3 regions of the Oryzomicrobium sp. genome follow, and region 1 is predicted to be linked to each of the others. Evidence: predicted binding sites of a transcription regulator. Region 1 holds the regulator's gene; each other region holds the start of a gene.
What was found. Region 1 encodes sigma-54, which starts transcription at its own class of promoters, with help from an activator protein. Its sites were predicted from a motif close to TGGCACGCTTNCTGCTNA; they were not measured.

Region 1 (3,237 bases):
CTTGCTGGTCGCTTCCAGGTCTAGGACGACGTTTTCGAGAGGAAGGAGTTTGGCGATGAGCTCCATCGGACGATCCACGGAGACGTTGAACGGGCCAGCCTTGAATGCACGGTGCCACCGGTGTGGCGATGGGATTCGGAGCGGGCCGGGAGGAAATCGGGCCGGGGTCTCGGAGACTAAGGGCGAAACGTGGCCGGGAGGATACAGGATTTCCGGTCGTTGCGCTGACGGGGGCTGCGCCCCGGGCAGCGAGGGTCGAGGGGCCCGTGAGGGGAACAGTCGGCGGGCCCCCGCGGGGCCCGGCCGATCCGTTGGTTAGATCACTCGGCGACGGGGATGTTCTTCTCGTCCCGGTGGTGATCCTGGATTTTTTGCTTGTGCTTGATGACTTGGCGGTCCAGCTTGTCGATCAGGCTGTCGATGGCGGCGTACAGGTCGGAATCCTCGCTCTCGACGAAGATGTCCTTGCCGCGCACGTGGACGGTCACTTCGGCCTTTTGCTTCAGCTTCTCGACCGAGAGAATCACGCTTACGTCGATCACGTTGTCGAAGTGACGGATGACGCGGTCCAGTTTGCCGGTCACGTATTCACGGATCGCCGGAGTGACTTCCAGGTGATGCCCACTGATCTGCAGATTCATGGTTCTACTCCTTTAGAGGGACTTGCGGAGATTGGCAGCTGGAATGCCCATCCCCTCCCGGTATTTTGCTATCGTCCGGCGGGCGACGACAATGCCCTGCTGGCCGAGGATGTCAGCAATCTGGTTGTCCGAGAGAGGCTTCTTGGCGTTTTCCGAGCCCACCAGCTGCTTGATGAGGGCGCGGATGGCGGTGGCCGAACAGGCTCCGCCGGTATCGGTGGCCACGTGGCTGCCGAAAAAATACTTCAGTTCGAAGATACCCCGGGGTGAGGCCATGTACTTCTGGGTGGTCACCCGGGACACGGTGGATTCGTGCAGGTCGAGGATGTCGGCGATCTCGCGCAGCACCAGGGGGCGCATCGCCACCTCGCCGTGGTCGAAGAAGGCGCGCTGCCGGTCCACGATGGCCTGGGAGACGCGCAGGATGGTGTCAAAGCGCTGCTGCACGTTCTTGATCAGCCAGCGGGCCTCCTGCAACTGGCCGGACATGCCGCCGCTCTCGCCGCGGGTGCGGTGCTTTTGCAGCAGGTCGGCGTAGAGCCGGTTGACCCGCAGGCGAGGGAAGGCGTCTGGGTTGATGCTCGCTACCCACTGATTGCGCACCTTGCGCACGATCACGTCGGGGATGATGTAGCGGGTTTCCAGGGGCGCGTAGCGGGCTCCCGGGCGCGGGTCCAGGCCCATGATCATGGCCTGCACCGCCTTCAGCGTCTCGTCGTCGCAGCCGAGCTGGCGCTTGAGCCGGGTGAAGTCCCGGTTGGCGAGCAGGTCCAGGTGCTTTTCCGCCAGGGTCAGCGCCAGGTTGCGCACCGGGCCGGCGGGGCGGGCGCGCAGTTGCAGGGCCAGGCATTCCTGGGGACTGCGCGCGCCCACGCCGGTGGGGTCCAGGTTCTGCACGTGCTTGAGGGCGATCTCCAGTTCTTCCGGCTCGACCTCCAGCTCGTGGGGCAGGGCTTCGCCCAGTTCGTCCAGGGACTGGTCCAGGTAGCCGTCGTCGTCCAGGGCTTCGACGATGAAGCTGGCCAGGCTGCGGTCCCGGTCCGACAGGGAGGTCAGGCCCAACTGCCAGTTTAGGTGGTCCTTCAGACTGGTGACGGCGGCCTGGATGTCCTGGCCGTCGCCCTCGTCGTCCCCGTCGTTGTCGCGGCTGCCGCTGGGAAAGCTGCCCTCGGCGAACCAGCCGTCGTCCACGCCGGCGTCGCCACCCTCGGCGGTGTAGTCGCTGCCTTCACCGGATTCACTGGACTCGCCGTTCTCCCCGGATTCGCCCCGTTCCGCCTGGGCGTTGCCGTCGGCCGCCTGCTCGCCGCTGCTCAAGGCGTCGGCAAAGCCCGGCTCGGCGGGGCGGGCGGCGGGTTCGAAATCGTCCTCCCGCTCCAGCAGGGGGTTTTCCAGCAGGTATTGCTCGATTTCCTGGTTGAGCTCGAGGGTCGACAGCTGCAGCAGCTTGATCGACTGCTGCAACTGGGGCGTGAGCGCCAGGTGCTGCGAGAGCTTGAGCTGGAGGCTGGGTTTCATCGGCAGCGGCAACCGGCTGCTGCCTCATGGGGCGGCGCGGCGGCGGGGCGGTGGAGCATGGGCATGGAGCGGGTCGCGGTCACAGGCGGAAATGCTCGCCCAGGTAAACCTTGCGCACGTCGTCGTTGTGCACGATCTCGTCCGGGCGACCGGCGGCCAGCACGCGGCCCTCGTTGATGATGTAGGCCCGGTCGCAGATACCCAGGGTTTCGCGCACGTTGTGGTCGGTGATCAGCACGCCGATGCCGCGGGCCTTGAGGAAGCGGATGATCTTCTGGATTTCCAGTACGGCGATCGGGTCCACCCCGGCGAAGGGCTCGTCGAGCAGCACGAAGCGTGGATTGGTGGCCAGGGCCCGGGCGATCTCGACCCGGCGCCGCTCGCCGCCGGACAGGGCCACCGCCAGGGTGCCGCGCAGGTGGCCGATGTGCAGCTCGTCGAGCAGGGATTCGAGGCGGTTCTTCACCTCGTCCTCGGGCAGGTTCTGCAGTTCGAGCACGGCCTGGATGTTCTCGGCCACGTTCAGCTTGCGGAACACCGACGCTTCTTGGGGCAGGTACGAAAGGCCTTGATGGGCACGCTGGTGGATCGGCTGGTGGGTCAGCCGGGCCTCGTCCAGGTAGACCTCGCCGCCGTCGGCGGCCACCAGGCCCACCACCATGTAGAAACAGGTGGTCTTGCCCGCGCCGTTGGGGCCGAGCAGGCCGACCACCTCGCCGCTGGCCACGTCGAACGACACGTCGTGGACCACGGTGCGCTTCTTGTAGCGCTTTTGCAGGTTGTGGGCAGATAGGCGGCTCTGGCTGGCCGGCGCCGGCTGGGCCGGGGCGGTGGAGGTGAGGGTGGCGGCGTTCATGCGGTCATTCGTCATCGAGGCCGCGCACGACGCGGCGGATGATCTCCATGGAAAAACCCCGCTGGGCGAGGAAACGCATCTGTTTGGCCCGTTCCGCCGCATCCGCGGCGGGGGTGCCGAATTTCTTCTGCCAGACCGACTTGGCCCGGGACGACTCGTCGTCGGCCTGGGCCAGGGCGGTGGCGATGGTGGCGTCGTCGACTCCGGCCGTCGCCAGCTCCT
Region 2 (3,237 bases), on a different contig from region 1:
CGATACAGGCCCGGGTCTTGCTCCGGAAATGATCTCCCGAATCTTCGAACCGTTCTTCACCACCCGGGGGCAGGGGACTGGCCTGGGCCTGGCCATCGCCTTGGGCGTGGCCCGAGCCCACGGTGGCACCATCGACGTCAGCTCCACCCCGGGGCAAGGCGCCGAGTTCGTCCTCGAACTGCCCGCCGGCCCGGCGCCGGCCGGCGTTGCCGGTGAAGAAAACTGACCGCAGAAAACATCAATTAGTCATGACCACCCTGCCAATCCTGGTCGTCGAAGACGATCCCAACCTGCGCGAAGCCATCTGCGACACCCTGGAGCTGGCTGGCGAGCCCCTGGTGGCGGTGGATTCCGGCCCGGCGGCGATGGCCGTGCTCGATTCCCGGCCGGTGGGCATCGTCGTTTCCGACGTGCGCATGGAGCCCATGGACGGCATCACCTTGCTCAAGTCGATCCGCAGTCGCTGGCCTCACCTGCCGGTGGTGCTGATGACCGCCTTCGCCGACGTGGACCGGGCCGTGGAGGCCATGCGTGCCGGGGCCTGCGACTTTCTCATGAAGCCCTTCGAGCCCCAGGCCCTGCTTGCCCATATCGCCCGCTATCGGCTGCCCGACATGGCCGGCGATGCTGGCGTGGTAGCCGCCGATGCCGCCTCGCGCAATCTCTTCTCCTTGGCTGCCCGGGTGGCTCAGACCGACGCCACGGTGCTGCTCACCGGCGAATCCGGTGTGGGCAAGGAAGTGGTGGCCCGCTACATCCATCGCAACTCGGCACGGCGCGACGGGCCCTTCGTTGCCATCAACTGTGCAGCGATTCCCGACAGCCTGCTCGAAGCTACCCTGTTCGGCTATGAGAAGGGGGCCTTCACCGGCGCCACCCAGGCCCAGGCTGGCAAGTTCGAGCAGGCCCAGCACGGCACCTTGCTGCTCGACGAAGTGACCGAAATGCCCATGTCGCTCCAGGCCAAGCTGCTGCGGGTGTTGCAGGAGCGCGAGGTGGAGCGGGTCGGCGGCAAGAAGCCGGTATCCCTGGATATCCGGGTGGTGGCCACTTCCAACCGGGACATGGCAGAGGCCGTGGCCAAGGGCATCTTCCGCGAGGACTTGTACTACCGGCTCAACGTCTTTCCCCTGCCGATCCCGTCCCTGCGGCAACGCCGGGCCGACATCGTGCCGCTGTCACGGCACTTTCTTGCCGATCGGGGCGGCAAAATCGGCCGGCCCGGCCTGACCTTGTCGCCGGCCGCCGAGCAGACCCTGACCGCCTACGACTGGCCGGGCAACATCCGGGAACTTGAGAACGTCATCCAGCGGGCCATGATCCTGGCACCGGCGGACCGGGTTGACGCCGAGCATCTGCATTTGCCCGTGGCGGCCCTCCAGTTCGGCGCCGTGCCTGCCCCAACGCCGACGGCGCCCGTGGAAGCGGCGTCCCTGGCGCCAATGGGCGGCTTTGCCGCCCCGGCCCCAGCATATTCTCCCGCGGCGGTTGCGCTGCCGGCGGGGGCACCTTTTCACGAATCGTTGCCGGCCGGTAGCCATACTGCGGACGGTGTACGGCGCACCGAGAACATGCGCGACCTGGAGCGGGAGCACATCCTCGATACCCTTCGCTCGGTGGGCGGCTCCCGCAAGCTGGCGGTGGAGCGCCTGGGGATTTCGGAGCGCACGCTGCGCCACAAGCTGAAACAATATCGGGAGGCGGGCTTTCTCAAGGAATGAGCCGGCCGGAATGAACCCCTCCAGTGTTGCGCCGGTCTGACGTTAAGGAAGTAGTGGCGATGTGCTGGAGCGGCCTTGGGGGTGGTGAATCGGCGCCTCTGGAGTCGGCCTTAAGGCGGGGCTAAAGGTTGGCCCATTTCCTGCTAAAGTACGGGAAGCGTTTAGGAACACCTATGGACAGCAACGGTATCAACGACCTTCTCGGCCAGATGCGCGCCACAGCGGCGCTGGCCGCCGGCAAACCGGCCCAGGCCGGGGCGGATTCCAGCGCCCCGGGTGGGGTGGATTTTGCCCAGGTCCTGCAAAATTCGATCAACCAGGTCAATCAGACCCAGCAGCAGGCCCAGTCCATGGCCGAGAATTTCTCTGCCGGGGACCCCAATGCCAACCTGCACGAGGTGATGATCGCCCTGCAAAAGGCCAATGTGTCGTTCCAGGAGATGGTCCAGGTGCGCAACCGCTTGGTGGCGGCCTACCAGGACGTGATGAACATGCAGGTGTGATCTGCGCTGCTCCTAATCAACAAAAAAGCCGGTATCCGACGATACCGGCTTTTTTGTTGGGGTTTGCCGCTCAGAGCATGCCGCTTTCCCGGGCCTTGCGCTCCCGCTCGATGCGGGTGATGTAGCGCTGGATGGCGGCGAGCTTGGCACCCGACAGGTTGTCGAATTCGCAGCCAGCGCGCAGGTAGCTGTTGCCGGTCTTGTTGCTCTGGAAGAAGGCGTTGCGCACGATCATGTTGAAGACGATGGTGCCTTCTTCGGGCAATTCCAGCTTGCAGTTGGCAAAGGCGCTGTCCGCGGCGAAATCCTTGCGGTCTGCGGGCAGCATCAGGCCGATACCACCGCCACTGATGTCGAGCACCGTGGTTTCCAGAATGCCGTCGGCCAATGGGACGAAGCACTTGAGCGGATTGGCCACCGGAGTGGAAAGGCGGTAGTACTCGCGCCGTTGCAGGCGCAGGATCGATTCGGGCAGGTTGCCAGAGAAGGCCGGGCGCTGCTCATGGGTGATGGGAGTGATGCCGGGCAGGGTGAACTGGACCTTCACCTTGTCCAGGGAGGAGGTGAAGATGACCTTGTCCGCCCCGGCCACCTTGCGGTTCATCTCTTCGTTGCTGCCGTAGTCGAAGATCAACTGGTCCTCGTCGCCGTCCACGTCGACCAGAGAGGTGAGGAAGAACGACTTGCCATGATCGAAGTGGGCCGTGATCATGCAGCCCTTCTGTTGCAGGGCGCGCAGGACGAACAGCATTTCGCCCCGCGAAAACAGCAGATATTTGCTGTAGAGGTCAGAGTCTTCGAGATCGAAGGGCGACGTCGGTTTTTCCGTATCCGGCGCCTGTTCGTTTTCGGGCATGGGTGTCTCGTGGAGCAAGCGGGCAGGTCTCTGGGCGGGCGCTGCGGTCCCGCTGGCGGCAATGGAATGGCAGATCGGTGGAGCGCCCTGAATTGCGGCAGAAGTTTAATCCATCCGTCGCCATATCGGCGCGAAAAAAGTCTGGGAATCGCCAGAA
Region 3 (3,237 bases), on a different contig from region 1:
GGCCTCGGGGGAGATGCGCAGGGGGCGCTGCGGCGATTCGTCGCGCAGCAGCTGGCGCACCAGGGCCGAGAAGTCGCTGCGCTCGCGCAGGGGCGGCAGGCCGACGGTGATGCCGGAGAGGCGGAAGAACAGGTCGGCGCGGAACTCACCCTGCTTGACCAGGGCCTTGAGGGGCCGGTGGCTGGCGCAGACCAGGGCGATGTCCACCATTTCCTCGGCGCCGCCGCCGACGGGGGCCACCCGCCGGGTTTCCAGCACCCGCAGCAGCACCGCCTGGAGGGCCTGGGGCATGTCGCCGATCTCGTCGAGGAACAGGGTGCCGCCGTGGGCTTCGCGGATCTTGCCCTTGCTGCCCTGGCGGCGGGCGCCGGTGTAGGCGCCTTCGACGTAGCCGAACAGTTCGGCCTCGATCAGGGTGGCGGGGATCGCCGCGCAGTTCACCGCTACGAAGGGGCCGTCGCGGCGCCGCGACGAGCGGTGGAAGGCCTGGGCGAACACTTCTTTCCCCGAGCCGGTTTCGCCCTGGATCATCAGGGGGATGTCCCGCTCGACGATGCAGGAGGCCAGGCGCACCGCCTCGGCCATGCGCGGGTCCCCCAGGCTCAGGTCGGCCAGGGTCGGCGCGCCGAGTTGCCCCGGTGATGACGGGGCGGCCGCCTCAATGCCGCCGCCTGCGCTCCGGCCGGCCAGGGGCGAGGGCGCAGGGGGGGCGCCCGGGACGGCGGCGAGCAGGGCCAGGGTGGCGGCGTATTCCCGGCCGTTGGCGCCGCGCAGCAGCAGGGTCTGGCCGCCGCGGCGGCGTACGTGGTCCATGAGCATGGGCAGGCTGCCGCGGAAGTAGCGCTGCAGGGCGCCGGGCTGGTTCTCGCCGCCGAGGAGCTGGCTGGCGCGGCGGTTGCAGGCGAGCACCTGGCCGGCCCCGTCGAGCACCACCAGGCCCTCCAGAGGCGTGCCCAGGGCTTCCGGCGCAGCGTGGAAGCGCAGGGCCAGGACGCCGCCGGGCAGGGTTTCGATCAGTCGGTTCTCGATCACCTCGGCGGTGGTGCGCAGCAGGGCCTGGGCGTGGGTATGGGTCACCCGGGCGTCACTGGAAATGTCGAGCACACCGAGCAGCCCCCCTTCCGGCCCGTGGATGGGGGTGGAGATGCAGGTGAGGAAGTGGTTGCGGGTCAGGTAGTGCTGGTCGCCGAACACCGCCACCGGCCGCTGTTCGAGCAGGGCGGTGCCGATGGCGTTGGTGCCCATGTGGGTTTCCGACCAGACCGAACCGGGGGTGAGGGCGACCCGGGTGGCCTTGGTGAGGAAGTCCAGATCCCCCACCGAGCGCAGGATCATGCCGCTGCTGTCGGCCAGCAGCACGGTGGACGAGGACCGGGCGATCTGCTGGTGGAGATTTTCGATGACCGGCTGGGCGTAGGCCACCAGACGTTCGTTGGCGGCCAGGCGCTCTGCCAGGATCGCCTGGGAGACTCTGGCGTCGGGCAGGGGCTGGCCGGGGGAGAGGCCGAGTTCGGCGCAGCGCTCCCAGGAGCGGCGGATCGGCGAGGTGGGGGCGTCGTCATGTTCCATCTTATGAATGGTGCATGATCCGTGCCTGACCGAAGTCCGCTCCTGGTCAGGGTTTCAGGAGTTTTTCCGGCGCGGGCGCGTTGCGTCGTGGAGCAATTGTCCCGTTTTAAGACAGGGGGTGCTCCAGAGTGACCGGGCATCCTGCCCCCGGCGACCCCGGTTTGCCCGGCCAGGCCGGTTTTGGCCAGGGGTGACGGGGGATGGCGAAAAGCTGGCACGGTCTCTGCCTAGGGAGAGAACGCCTTCACTCAAGAGCGTTGCCAACCCATCCTATCCAAGGAGGAGACTATGATTTACGAACTGCCCGGCCATTCTGGCGCCAAGATCCAGTACAAGGCCAAATACGACAACTTCATTGGTGGTAAGTGGGTCGCCCCGGTCAAGGGCGAATATTTCGACGTGATCACCCCGGTGACCGGCAAGCCTTACACCAAGGCCGCCCGCTCCACCGCCGAGGATATCGAGCTGGCCCTGGACGCCGCCCATGCCGCTTCCGCCAAGTGGGGCAAGACCCCGGCCGCCGACCGGGCCAACCTCCTGCTCAAGATCGCCGACCGCATCGAGCAGAACCTGGAGTTGCTGGCCTACGCCGAGACCGTCGATAACGGCAAGGCGATCCGCGAGACGCTCAACGCCGACATCCCCCTCACCGTCGACCACTTCCGCTACTTCGCCGGCTGCCTGCGCTCCCAGGAGGGCAGCCTGTCCGAGATCGACGAGAACACCATCGCCTACCACTTCCACGAGCCTCTCGGCGTGGTCGGCCAGATCATCCCCTGGAACTTCCCGATCCTGATGGCCGCCTGGAAGCTGGCTCCCGCCCTGGGCGCCGGCAACTGCGTGGTGCTCAAGCCGGCCGAGTCGACCCCGATTTCCATCCTGGTGCTGGTCGAGCTGATCGCCGACCTGCTGCCGCCGGGGGTGCTCAACATCGTCAACGGCTACGGCCGCGAAGCCGGCATGCCGCTGGCCACCAGCAAGCGCATCGCCAAGATCGCCTTCACCGGCTCCACCGCCACCGGCCGCGTCATCGCCCAGGCCGCCGCCACCAACCTGATCCCGGCCACCCTGGAGCTGGGCGGCAAGTCCCCCAACATCTTCTTCGAGGACATTGCCCGCGCCGACGACGACTTCTTCGACAAGGCCATCGAGGGCCTGGTGCTGTTCGCCTTCAACCAGGGCGAAGTGTGCACCTGCCCGTCCCGCGCCCTGATCCAGGAATCCATCTACGACAAGTTCATGGAGCGCGCCCTGGCCCGCGTCCGTGCCATCAAGCAGGGCAGCCCCCTGGACACTTCGATCATGATGGGTGCCCAGGCGTCCCAGATGCAGATGGACAAGATCCAGTCCTACCTCCAACTGGGCAAGGAAGAAGGCGCCCAGGTGCTGGTCGGCGGCGATCGCGCCCATCTCGGCGGCGAGCTGGCCGAGGGCTATTACATCCAGCCGACCCTGTTCAAGGGCCACAACAAGATGCGCATCTTCCAGGAGGAAATCTTCGGGCCGGTGCTGGCCGTGACCACCTTCAAGGACGAAGCCGAAGCCCTGGCCATCGCCAACGACACCCCCTACGGCCTCGGCGCCGGCGTGTGGAGCCGCGACGGCAGCACTGCCTACCGCATGGGCCGCGCCATCCAGGCCGGCCGGGTGTGGACCAACTGCTACCAC

Region 2: fliE (flagellar hook-basal body complex protein FliE) is a predicted target of sigma-54. The motif match lies at 1,851-1,868, and genes of this name have one in related genera.
Region 3: exaC (acetaldehyde dehydrogenase ExaC) is a predicted target of sigma-54. The motif match lies at 1,782-1,799, and genes of this name have one in related genera.

What each region holds. Positions count from the first base shown of each region.
Region 1 covers NZ_DAISLS010000004.1:17,044-20,280, reverse strand. Annotated here, with positions in the region: gene ptsN (PTS IIA-like nitrogen regulatory protein PtsN) at 1-66, opposite strand, end outside; gene hpf (ribosome hibernation-promoting factor, HPF/YfiA family) at 321-641, opposite strand; gene V7Z98_RS04335 (RNA polymerase factor sigma-54) at 654-2,159, opposite strand; gene lptB (LPS export ABC transporter ATP-binding protein) at 2,239-3,015, opposite strand; gene recX (recombination regulator RecX) at 3,020-3,237, opposite strand, start outside.
Region 2 covers NZ_DAISLS010000012.1:59,069-62,305, forward strand. Annotated here, with positions in the region: gene V7Z98_RS12880 (sensor histidine kinase) at 1-226, shown strand, start outside; gene V7Z98_RS12885 (sigma-54-dependent transcriptional regulator) at 249-1,721, shown strand; gene fliE (flagellar hook-basal body complex protein FliE) at 1,895-2,224, shown strand; gene V7Z98_RS12895 (flagellar brake protein) at 2,295-3,080, opposite strand.
Region 3 covers NZ_DAISLS010000005.1:172,097-175,333, forward strand. Annotated here, with positions in the region: gene V7Z98_RS06155 (sigma-54-dependent Fis family transcriptional regulator) at 1-1,569, opposite strand, end outside; gene exaC (acetaldehyde dehydrogenase ExaC) at 1,858-3,237, shown strand, end outside.